3 regions of the Zobellia russellii genome follow, and region 2 is predicted to be linked to each of the others. Evidence: riboswitches for the same ligand, from Rfam matches in the RefSeq annotation. Region 2 holds a riboswitch; each other region holds the start of a gene.

Region 1 (4,292 bases), 1.4 Mb from region 2:
TAGGGCTAAAACCAATGCTCATGTAGTGCGTCTAAAAGGTGGAGATCCATTTGTATTTGGCCGTGGTGCCGAAGAAATGGAATACGCCGCAAGCCATGGACTAGACGTTGCTATGGTGCCGGGTATATCCTCATGTTTATCGGTTCCGGCATCCCAGAATATCCCGGTTACTAAAAGAGGTGCTGCAGAAAGTTTTTGGGTAATTACAGGAACGACCAAAGAGCACAAACTTTCGGGTGATGTTGCTTTGGCCGCTAAAAGTAACGCTACGGTGGTTATTCTTATGGGGATGAGCAAACTACCTCAAATAGCGGAATTGTTCAAAGCCGAGGGCAAAGCGGAAACACCAATTGCCATTGTGCAGAACGGGACCCGAAAAGATGAAAAAATTGCAATTGGTACCATCGCATCCATTGAAGGTGAAGTGGAGCGGCAACAGTTGACCAATCCGGCAATAATTATAATAGGTGAAGTAGTAAAACATAGGGCAACCATTTTATCAATTGCCCAGAATCAAGAATTACAGTTAAGTTAATAGTTATGATAAAAACAGATATTCTCATCATTGGCGCAGGCCCAACAGGTCTTTTTACAGTATTTGAAGCAGGCTTGTTAAAGCTAAAATGTCACTTAATAGACGCTTTACCTCAGACAGGTGGCCAATGTTCGGAAATTTATCCAAAGAAACCAATTTATGATATTCCGGCTTTCCCGGAAATTCTTGCAGGAGATTTGGTAACCAATCTTATGGAGCAAATCAAACCTTTTGAAGCGGGTTATACCTTAGGTGAGAGAGCGGAAACATTGGATAAGCAAGAAGACGGTTCTTTTATCGTAACCACTAGTAAAGGTACAAAGCACCATGCCCCGGTAGTTGTTATTGCAGGTGGTTTGGGTTCTTTTGAGCCTAGAAAGCCGCCTATTGAGAACATAGCCGATTTTGAGGACAAAGGTGTGGCTTATATCATTAAAGACCCTGAAGTATATAGGGATAAAAAAGTTGTTATCGCCGGAGGTGGTGATTCTGCTTTGGATTGGGCTATTTTCTTGGCCGATGTAGCTTCTGAAGTTTCTTTGGTACACCGTAGAAACGAATTTAGAGGAGCTTTGGATTCTGTTGAGAAAGCGGCAGAATTGGCAAAAGCAGGAAAAATAAAATTATTCACGGAAGCCGAAGTGAAAAAATTGTACGGAGATGACCATTTGGAAGCGGTTGTTATTAAGCATAACGATGCCGAAAAGGGAGAAACCTATGTTGAGGTAGATAACTTTATTCCATTGTTCGGTCTTTCTCCAAAATTAGGTCCAATAGGTGATTGGGGCTTGGAAATTGAGCGTAATGCCATTAAGGTGAACAACGCCAAAGATTACCAAACCAATATACCTGGTGTTTTTGCCATTGGAGATGTAAATACCTACGAAGGAAAACTAAAACTGATTCTGTCCGGTTTCCATGAGGCCGCCGTAATGTGTCAATATGCTTACCAATTAATCAATCCTGGTAAGAGATATGTTATGAAGTATACCACTGTAGGTGGGGTAGAAGGTTTTGACGGTAGTAAGAAAGAGGCCAAAAAAGAGGTCGTTCAAAGTATTTCTTAATTAGCTAGTAGTGTGCATATAATTCATAAAAACCTTCTGTTATCTCATTTTACGGAAGGTTTTTATCTAATGTAAAGTGCCAAAAACAGGCATGTTTCTTTGGTTTTGAAGGAGATGTGGTGTTACTTTGCAAATCGTTCATTAAAAATATAGGACTGTTATCAAGAAAGGTGGAGGGAATAGACCCTGTGAAACCTTGGCAACCCTTTTCTTATAAAGAAGGTGCTACATTCTATCCTGGTATGTTTTGGGACAGATAACAAAGAGAGGCAATTACAATTGTCCTTATTCTTTTGCTTGATAATTGTTGGTAGGAAGATTTTAGAGTAACATTTTCAATATAATATAAATTGAATTTGGTTGCGGTTGAACACTCAATTAGAGGAGGAAAAGAAATGAAAAACATTCAAGAGATATTAAAAGAACGCATTTTAGTGTTGGACGGTGCCATGGGTACTATGCTTCAACGCTATAAATTCACCGAAGAGGATTTTAGAGGTGAGCGTTTTAAGGATTGGAAAACCCCTGTTCAAGGCAATAATGATTTATTGTCACTAACACAGCCCGAAGCTATCGCGGAGGTGCATAGAAAATACTTTGCTGCCGGTGCGGACATTGTAGAAACCAATACGTTTTCCAGTACAACAATTGCCATGGCTGATTATGACATGGAAGAATTGGTGTACGATCTTAATTTTGAATCTGCACGTATTGCCAAACAAGTGGCGGATGAGTTTACCGCCAAAGAACCCAATAAGCCTAGGTTTGTAGTAGGCAGTTTGGGGCCAACGAACAAAACGGCCAGTATGTCCCCGGATGTTAATGACCCGGGTTATAGAGCGGTTTCGTTTGATGAATTACGTATAGCTTACAAACAGCAAGTAGAGGCGTTGTTAGATGGGGGCGTAGATATGCTAATGGTAGAGACCATTTTTGATACGTTGAACGCAAAAGCGGCCTTGTTCGCTATAGAAGAAGTAAAGGAAGAACGAAATATAGAGGTGCCCATTATGGTAAGTGGTACAATTACGGATGCTTCGGGCAGAACGCTTTCGGGCCAGACAGCAGAGGCTTTTTTAATTTCCGTTTCACACATTCCTATCTTGTCGGTTGGTTTTAATTGTGCTTTAGGTGCCGATCAATTGGTGCCGCACTTAGAAGTATTGTCCAATAAAACGGAGCATGCCGTTTCGGCGCATCCCAATGCAGGTTTGCCCAATGCCTTTGGAGAATATGATGAAACACCGGAACAGATGGCAGCACAAATCAAGGAATATGTAGAGAAAGGGCTGGTAAACATCGTTGGTGGATGCTGTGGCACTACTCCGGAACATATTGCGGCTATTGCAGAGTTGGTAAGGAAGTACGATCCACGTGCGGTAGCGGCAGTGTAATTAGGCTACGACAAAGAAAAAATTAAAGAAGTTCATCAAGTACTATGAGTAACGACTCAAATATACCAACAACCAATAACCAAAAGCCGGCCAGATTCCTTAAACTATCAGGTTTGGAGCCACTGGTCATCACCCCCGAAAGTAATTTCGTAAATGTGGGCGAGCGTACCAATGTGGCGGGGTCCAAACGATTTTTGCGTCTAATTAAAGAGCGAAAGTTTGAAGAGGCTTTGGATGTGGCCCGGGATCAAGTAGAAGGTGGGGCCCAAATCATCGATATTAATATGGATGATGGTTTGATCGATGGTAAGGAAGCTATGGTAAAGTACTTGAACCTTGTTATTGCTGAACCGGATATTGCTAGAGTACCCATTATGATCGATAGTTCTAAATGGGATATTATTGAGGCAGGTCTTCAGGTAGTGCAGGGTAAATGTGTGGTGAATTCTATCAGCTTAAAAGAAGGCGAAAAAGAATTTATCAATCATGCCAAATTGGTAAAACGGTACGGGGCTGCCGTAATCGTTATGGCTTTTGATGAAGTAGGCCAAGCGGATAATTATGAGAGGCGTATTGAGATTTCCAAACGGTCCTATGATATTCTGGTAGACCAAGTAGGTTTTCCTCCAGAGGATATCATTTTTGACTTAAATATATTTCCTGTAGCCACAGGTATGGATGAGCATAAACTTAATGCCATAGATTTTATTAGGGCTACTAAATGGGTTCGTGAAAACTTGCCGTACGCCAATGTTAGTGGTGGGGTAAGTAATGTTTCTTTTTCGTTTCGGGGCAATAATCCCGTGCGTGAGGCCATGCACTCGGTATTCTTGTACCACGCCATAAAAGCGGGTATGAATATGGGAATCGTAAACCCTACAATGTTGGAAATTTACGATGATATTCCCAAGGATTTACTGGAGCACGTAGAGGATGTTATACTTAACCGTAGGGACGATGCCACAGAGCGTCTTCTGGATTTTGCCGAATCTGTAGTAGGTAAGGCTAAAGAGAGCACGGTAGACCTGTCTTGGCGTGAAGAACCTTTGCAGAATAGAATTACAAGAGCCTTGGTAAAAGGTGTTGATCAATATATAGTTGAGGATGTAGAAGAAGCACGTCTTGCCGCCGATAAGCCCATAGAGGTAATTGAAGGCAATCTTATGATCGGAATGAACGTGGTGGGCGACCTTTTTGGAAGCGGTAAAATGTTCTTGCCACAGGTGGTAAAATCTGCCCGTGTAATGAAGAAGGCCGTAGCCTATTTGTTACCCTATATTGAAGAGGAAAAATTAA
Region 2 (4,292 bases):
CCAAAAACAAAGCGACAAAAAACATAGAAACAAAATTCTTGCTGCTTTTCATCATAAGCGACAAAAGTAAATAATACTTTAAATTATTAATGAGAATTTGAACAAAAATTACTTCGGTATCAATTTAATCGCAGTTGGAGTATAAGGATATAAAACTTCGTGAGAACACTACAAGGGCCATTTTATCTTCAAAACATGCTTAGCGGACACGTAATGGTATAAAGTTTATGAATACGATGGTGTAAATGGACAACAAGAGTAAATACCAGGTATTGGAAACCAAATCTATATAGTCAATCTTTCCGTTTGAAAAGCTTAAAATCATTAAAACCTGAGCTCCATAGGGCAGTAGACCTTGAAAAATACAGGCAAAAATATCTAAAATGGAAGCGGTTTTCTTGTTATCCAATCCGTATTCATCATTAATGGTTTTAGCAATGGGGCCAGCAATGATGATAGAAACCGTATTATTGGCAATCGCCATATTAATAGTACTCACTAATGAGGCAATACCTAGCTGTGCCGTTTTTTTGTTCTTGATAAGCTTCTTTATGTTGACCAGTATAAACTCTATGCCTCCGTTTCGTTCTACTAAAGCAGCCAATCCTCCTGTTAATAGAGACAACAAGAAAATTTCTGTCATGTTCGTAAATCCAGAATAGGCAATTTTAGTAGATTCTATAAGGGTAAAATCACCATAAACAATCCCCAAAAGTCCAGCGAATACTGAACCTAATAGTAAGGTTACAAAAACGTTCACTCCTACAATAGATAGAACAATGACCAAAAGATAGGGCATAATTTTGATGATGGAATAACTATAAACTACAGTCTCCGTTTCGGCGGACTTTAATCCCAAACCTTGAAAGATTAAAATAGCTATAGTGAATAGGGCAGCGGGTACGGCAATTTTAATGTTCTGCTTGAATTTATCACTCATTTTACAACCTAAGGATTGTGTAGCGGCAATGGTAGTATCCGAGATTACCGATAAATTATCGCCAAACATGCTACCACCTAACAGTGCACCACATAAAATGGCCAAATCCGCACCGCTCTTATCGGCAAATCCCACTACAATAGGAGCCAAAGCAACAATGGCACCCACCGAAGTTCCTGTAGAAACCGATAAGAACCCTGCAATAATAAAAATGCCAACGTAGATGTATTGAATGGCTATAAAATCCAATCCCATATTAACAATGGCATCAACACTACCGGTTTCGTTGGTAATTGCAGCGAATGCACCTGCTAACAAGTAGATCAAACACATGGTTAATATTTTATCATCTCCACAGCCTTTTAAAACGGTTTTTATTTTAGAATTTATAGATTGCCCAAACATTAGGAAGGCAGCAATTATCCCCACAATTACTGCAATGGGAGCAGGTAACGCGTAGAAATCGTTTTGATATATACCCACACCCAAAAAAGTAAATACAAAAATGAATAGGGGTACGAGAGCAGAGAATTTTGGAGTTCTATCTTTGATGTTTGCCATTTCTTTCTTTATGCTAAAAAAGGAAGTAGAAGCAAATAGATAGACATATGGGTTAACATTTGTTCCAACTAATTGGCTTATCTCTTTAGCACCTTGCTCGTTATTGCAGGTTGCTATCTCCTCTTTTTGAGATTCTTGATAATTATTTAAGGCGGCAAAAATAAGGTATAAGAACTACCTGCAACTCATAAAAAGAGTTAATTTATATCATACTTTTTTTTGGTCAATTAGAAGAAATCCTAAACTTTTGAGTTAATAAGTAGTATAAATCGTATGTAAATGGTACGTCAAGTAACGTAATACATATTTTTTAACTTAGTTTGTAACTTCTAACCAAGGGATAAAAAAGTCTATTTATCTTATTATTTTTAATAGTGGAATGAAAAAACAAGACTTACACGCTGAAAATCAACTTTCAACAACCAATGAAGGTGATAACCATACAACTATTAGTCAGCTAGAAAAAGACAAAATCATTGAAAGACAACTGCGTTTTCAGGATTTGTTAATCAGTATCTCTACAAAACATATTAATTCCGATTTATCGGATATTGATAAATTGATCAGAGCATCCCTAAAGCAAATTGGCGAATTCGTAGAATCGGACAGAAGCTATATCTTTTCTTATGATTTTGTAAATAACACCACTTCAAACACTTATGAATGGTGTTCTAAAGGTATAGATCCGGAAATAGAGAACTTACAGAATGTACCTGTAGACTTTATTCCGCAATGGATAGAAGCACATAAAAAGGGAGAGCCGTTCTTTGTGGAAGATGTAAGTGAATTACCAGAAGACGGAGAACATGGTTTACGAGCCGTTTTAGAGCCACAGGGCATTAAGAGTCTAATTACTATTCCAAAAATCAAGAATAATGAGTTGATCGGTTTTATCGGTTTTGATTCTGTCAAAAAAATTAATAAGTATGATGATAATGAAAAGGACATCCTTTTTGTTTATGCCAATATGCTGGTTAATGTCATACAGCGTAAAGAGAGTGAAGAACGGATAAAGGAGCAAGAGAAGAAGAAGGAAGAACTATTAAAAAATCTATCGCTTCAAAATGAAGAATTAAGTGAATATGCCCATGTGGTATCTCATGATTTAAAAGCCCCTCTCATTAATATTCACACTTTGGTGAGTTGGTTTATAGATGACAATAAGGAAGCTTTGGGAGAGGATACCATACAACCTTTACATCAGGCCTTGTTCAATGTAGAAAAGATGAATTTCTTAATAAAGGGAATTCTGGATTATTCCACTATAGATAAAATAGAATCAGAAGACAAACAGGTTGATTTTAATATCCTCATTAAAGAAGTCTTGGAAACTATTTTAGTGCCCGGCCATATAAAGGTTACGGTTCAAGAGAACATGCCAAGTTTGTACGGGAATACCTGGAGATTTAAGCAGGTTATTCAAAACCTGATTCAGAATGCAATAAACTATGGCGATAAGGAACAGGGCACCGTAGATGTGGGCTATATTGATAAAAGTGACCATTATGAGTTTTTTGTAAAAGATAATGGTATTGGGATCAAATCCGATTATTTTGAAAGAATATTTAAAATCTTCACCAAATTAGAAAGCACTGGTTCCTCATCTGGAATAGGTCTGTCCATCGTTAAAAGAATCATTAAATATTATAACGGTTCCATTTGGTTAGAAAGTGAAGAGGGCGTAGGCACCACCTTTTACTTTACACTTTTGAAGACCACGTAGGTGTTGGTTCCTATGAATAATATATTTAAATCTCTATTGCCGTTTTATTGGCTACAGCTACCGTATGAAATATCGTTTACTGTAGGATTATAAGCATTCTGTTCAATGAATACATCCGTATAACTGCCATTGATCATAAAATTGGTTAATGCGCAAAAATCGGTTAAGTTATAATTGCCTCCATAGGCCATATTAAAATCTTCATCAAACGATGCCCCAATAGTAATCACGCCACCAACAGAGCTAAGATTTTCAAAGCCGTTCAATGAGGTAATCTTATTCTCATGTAGCGATAAATCAGAACCTACTGTAGTAAGGTTTTCTAAATCCATTATAGTTGCAAGCTTATTATTTCTATACACCTCTAATTTATATTGTACAGATGCAATGTTGTTTAGTCCTTTTAGAGAAATAAGTTCGCTGTTTTTTGAAATTTGTAAATGACCGTTAACCGCAGTAACGTTTTCCAAGCCTTCAAGTGTAGCTAGTTTTGCATTGTTCCTAACAACCAAATCACCTTTTAACGCTGTAACATTATTTAAGCCTGCAAATGAAGTAAGTTCAGAATTGGTCGTAATTTGTAATCCTACGGTATTATATTCGCTACCATAAAGCGTAATACCTTGTCCGATTGAATTTAAACTATTCAGTCCTTGCAGAGAAGTTAGTCCCATGTTCTGGGTAATAATAAGCGCAAGATCAATAGATGTAATATTCCCCAAGCCAACTAATGAGGTAAGGCTTTGGTTATCAGCAATTCTTAATTCCCCATTTATCCTAGTTAAATTATCCAGACCCGACAAAGAAGTAAGATCAGAATTATTACTGATGTTTATATATCTACCCTCTATGGCCGTAAGATTATTTAAGTCCGTAATATTGGTTAAATTGCTGTTATTGCTAATAGTCAAACGATTGCCGATAGATGTAAGATTTTGTAAACCTTGCAAATTGGTTGCCGCTGTTTTAGAAATGGTCAATGAGCCACCAATTGTAGTTAAGTAATCCAGGTTTGCAAGTGAGGTAATAGTTGGTGTAGCAGTATCCATTATAATCACATCTCCAGTA
Region 3 (4,292 bases), 1.4 Mb from region 2:
ACAATTCGCTCTATAATGGTAATAGGGATTTAGAAAGTGCCCTCAACCACAATCTTTCGCTGAACTTCTTTAGTTTCAATATGTTCAATCTTACCAATATTTTTGCGAATGTGGCCTATACCAAAAGAATAGATGCATTAAAAAGTAGTGCGGATATCATTGGAATAAATAGGGTAAGTAGTACTATCAACTCTAATTTTGAAGATGAATCTTTATCCGCCAGCGGAAATTATGAGCGTACTTTTGGAAAGGTAAAAGCTTCCGTAAGGGGTAATGTGGGTTGGTCTACTACCAATAATTTAATAGACGGTCAGCAACGCATGTCTAATTCGTTTACGCAAAACTATACGGGTGCGCTTAGTACTAATTTTAAGAATGCACCCAATTTAGAGTTGGGATACAGGTATACGATAAACAATTACGAAAACGGAAATTTAGAAACTACATTTTATACCAGTAGACCGTATGCCCGTTTTGATGCCTCTTTTCTTAAAAACTTTATTTTTAATGTGGATTATGATTTTTATAATTACACGGATAAGGACAATACTATTGACAATACATATAGTTTCTTGGAATCTACCCTAACGTATCAGAAGCAGGGTAGCCGATGGGAATATGGAATTAAAGGCACCAATTTATTGAATACCACTACGCTTAACCGTGACAGTACCAATGATTTATTCTTTACTACGCAGGTTTACTATGTGCAGCCACGCTACCTGCTATTATCGTTAAAATATGATTTGTAAGGGTTGATAAAACCGTGCAAAGAGCATGGTATTTACAAAAGGAAATAATAAATAACACGATATTAATATTTTGATCTGAACATTTTTTATACTTTTGCGTCCTAATTAAATTAAAGAGGAGGGATTTGACTGATTGCAACCTCTGTTTTAAACCTGTTTGAATTGCCAATTTAAGATTGGTTTTTGCCAAGCGGGATTGTAGAACAAAAAAATGCTAAAGCAGTTGATGTTGAAAATTTTCACATCATACTTCTTCCGGCATTCTTTCAAATCCTTTTTAGAAAAAATAAAAGTTTGTTATGCCATATTTGTTTACCTCCGAATCTGTTAGTGAAGGACACCCTGATAAAGTTGCCGATCAAATAAGCGATGCCTTGCTGGACCACTTTTTGGCTTTTGATCCAGAAAGTAAAGTTGCTTGTGAAACCTTGGTAACTACGGGTCAGGTTGTTTTGGCCGGTGAGGTTAAGAGTGATACTTATCTAGATGTTCAGACCATTGCTAGAGATGTAATTAATGCTATTGGTTATACTAAGGGCGAATATCAGTTTAGTGGAGATTCTTGTGGAGTTATTTCGTTAATTCATGAGCAATCGCAAGATATTAGTCAAGGTGTAGATCGTGGCGAGAAAGAGCAACAAGGAGCTGGTGATCAAGGTATGATGTTCGGTTATGCTACCAAGGAAACGGAAAACTACATGCCGTTGGCTTTGGATATTTCGCATAAAATTCTTCAGAATTTGGCGGAGTTGCGTAGGGAAGGTAGAATCATAGATTATTTACGTCCCGATGCCAAATCGCAAGTTACTATTGAGTATTCAGATGATAATGTGCCGCAACGTATAGATACTATTGTTATATCTACACAACACGATGCTTTTCATAATGATGATGAGGTAATGTTGGCAAAAATCAAAGAAGACCTTGTAGAGATTTTAATCCCAAGAGTGGTAGAGCAATTGCCAAAAGCTATTCAGGATTTATTTGATGATAAAATAAAATACCACATCAATCCAACTGGGAAATTTGTAATCGGTGGTCCTCATGGGGATACCGGACTTACAGGAAGAAAAATTATAGTAGATACTTACGGAGGTAAAGGTGCTCACGGTGGTGGGGCTTTTAGTGGAAAAGACCCGAGTAAAGTAGATAGAAGTGCGGCCTATGCAGCGCGCCACATTGCTAAGAATTTAGTAGCGGCAGGTGTTGCGGACGAGATGTTGGTACAGGTAAGTTACGCCATTGGCGTGGTTGAGCCTACCTCTATTTATGTAGATACCTACGGAACGTCTAATGTAGACCTTACGGATGGTGAAATTGCCCAAAAGACCAAAGCCCTTTTTGATATGCGTCCGTTTGCTATTGAAGAGCGACTAAAGTTGCGAAATCCTATTTATTTGGAATCTGCGGCATATGGCCATATGGGTAAAGAACCAAGAATGATCAAGAAAGTTTTTGAATCGCCATATAACGGTCGTATCGAAAAAGAAGTGGAATTGTTCACTTGGGAGAAGTTGGATATGGTAGGTGAGGTGAAAAAAGCGTTTAATTTGTAAATTTTTCAAAAATGTTGGTGAATTTAAATTCACCAACTATATATTTGTAGTTCCAAAAGTTCAAACACGTATTGAATAGTTATCAAGAAAGGTGGAGGGAATAGACCCTTTGAAACCTTAGCAACCCTTTGCCACCTGTGCAGAGAAGGTGCTACATTCTATCTCTATAAAAATGAGACAGATAACAAATCAGATTACTCATACTAATCTTTTACTTTCTTATAACTTTTTTGATATTCTACCTAGCATCGGATTTTCGGTTCAAGGTATAGGGCTTTTAATTATTTTAAATAACAATTAAAAATCAAAGATTATGAGTGATCAAAAATTCTCAACCAACGCATTACATGCCGGACATGACCCCGCACAAACAGGTGGTACACGTGCCGTGCCTATTTATCAAACATCCTCGTATGTGTTTAACGATACGGACCATGCCGCCAATTTATTTTCATTGGCAGAACTTGGTTTTATCTATACACGATTGAACAACCCTACCAATCAAATTCTTCAAGAGCGTTTAGCAGCTGTTGAAGGCGGAGTAGGAGCGGTAGTTTTCGCTTCGGGAACTTCAGCTATTTCAACGGGTTTATTAACGTTATTGAAAGCGGGAGACCATATTGTAGCTTCCAGTAGTTTGTATGGCGGTACCTTTAACTTGTTGAATGTTACCTTGCCAAGGTTGGGAATCACCACTACTTTTGTTGATGCTTCCGATCCGGAAAATTTTGGTAAAGCAGTTCAGGATAACACCAGGGCTGTTTTTGTAGAATCTCTGGGTAACCCTAAATTAGATGTGCTTGATTTGAAAGCCATTTCAAAACAGGCCAAAGCTGCTCAGGTTCCTTTTATTGTTGATAACACAGTGGCTTCACCTGCACTTTTAAACCCTATTGAGCACGGTGCTAACTTGGTAATTCACTCACTTACTAAATATATTGGCGGTCAAGGTACTTCTTTGGGTGGCGCTATTATTGATGCCGGAACTTTTGATTGGACCAACGGGAAATTCCCGGAATTTACAGAACCTTCTGCTGGATACCACGGTTTAGTGTATAGCGAAGCTTTAGGTGCCGCGGCCTTTACTTTTAAATTGATTTTAGAAGGATTGCGTGATTTTGGTGGAGCTTTGAGTCCGTTTAATGCTTTCCAGATTATACAAGGTTTGGAAACTTTGAATGTACGTATAAAACAACACAGTGCAAATGCACTTGAATTGGCTACTTGGTTAGAAGGAAGAGAAGAAGTGGCATGGGTAAACTATCCAGGTCTTAAGAGTAGTAAATACTACGATCTTGCTCAAGAATATTTGCCAAAAGGTCAAAGCGGATTGGTAACATTTGGAATTAAAGGTGGTTTTGAGGCTGCTAAAAAAGTTACGGATGCTACAAAAGTTTTCTCTTTGTTGGCCAATATTGGCGATACTAAATCATTGATCATTCACCCGGCCAGTACCACGCACCAACAGTTAAATGAGGAGCAATTGGCAGGCGCAGGTGTAGGTCAGGATTTAATTCGTTTGTCCGTTGGTTTGGAAGATATTGAGGACTTAAAGGCCGATTTGGAAAACGCATTCGCAGCACTTTAATCAATATAAATTTTCTGTTAGAAATTAATAAGGCCTGACCTGTTTAAGTAGAGGTCAGGTCTAACATATATCGTATGCTTCATCATTTGAAATTAGCAAACTATACCACGATCAGTGGGGTAACTCAAGATATTGAGCTGTCTTATCAATTGTTCGGTCAAGAATTGCACACGGCGCCCATAGTTCAGGTAAACCATGCCTTAACCGGTAACAGTAATGTTACGGGAGATGAGGGCTGGTGGTCCGCACTTATTGGAGAGGGCAAGTGTATCGATACCAAAAAATATACAATCCTATCGTTCAATATTCCCGGCAACGGATATGATAAATTTGTGATCGATAATTACAAGGATTTCGTGGCAGGAGACATCGCAAGGATTTTTCTGTTAGGACTTC

Evidence for each region. Region 2 has a riboswitch for S-adenosylmethionine ahead of SJY45_RS03775 (Na+/H+ antiporter NhaC family protein). Riboswitches for the same ligand answer to the same signal wherever they lie in the genome.
Region 1: another riboswitch for S-adenosylmethionine. It lies ahead of SJY45_RS09325 (homocysteine S-methyltransferase family protein); the one in region 2 lies ahead of SJY45_RS03775 (Na+/H+ antiporter NhaC family protein).
Region 3: another riboswitch for S-adenosylmethionine. It lies ahead of SJY45_RS09415 (O-acetylhomoserine aminocarboxypropyltransferase/cysteine synthase family protein); the one in region 2 lies ahead of SJY45_RS03775 (Na+/H+ antiporter NhaC family protein).

Annotation. Positions count from the first base shown of each region.
Region 1 covers NZ_CP139000.1:2,301,172-2,305,463, reverse strand. The annotation lists gene cobA (uroporphyrinogen-III C-methyltransferase) at 1-535, shown strand, start outside; gene SJY45_RS09330 (NAD(P)/FAD-dependent oxidoreductase) at 541-1,602, shown strand; SAM riboswitch class I at 1,758-1,865, shown strand; gene SJY45_RS09325 (homocysteine S-methyltransferase family protein) at 1,998-2,996, shown strand; gene metH (methionine synthase) at 3,041-4,292, shown strand, end outside.
Region 2 covers NZ_CP139000.1:902,327-906,618, forward strand. The annotation lists gene SJY45_RS03770 (hypothetical protein) at 1-25, opposite strand, end outside; gene SJY45_RS03775 (Na+/H+ antiporter NhaC family protein) at 200-1,501, opposite strand; SAM-I-IV-variant riboswitch at 1,550-1,648, opposite strand; gene SJY45_RS03780 (ATP-binding protein) at 1,881-3,224, shown strand; gene SJY45_RS03785 (hypothetical protein) at 3,269-4,292, opposite strand, start outside.
Region 3 covers NZ_CP139000.1:2,323,467-2,327,758, reverse strand. The annotation lists gene SJY45_RS09425 (carboxypeptidase regulatory-like domain-containing protein) at 1-752, shown strand, start outside; gene metK (methionine adenosyltransferase) at 1,052-2,308, shown strand; SAM riboswitch class I at 2,385-2,496, shown strand; gene SJY45_RS09415 (O-acetylhomoserine aminocarboxypropyltransferase/cysteine synthase family protein) at 2,622-3,896, shown strand; gene thrA (bifunctional aspartate kinase/homoserine dehydrogenase I) at 3,971-4,292, shown strand, end outside.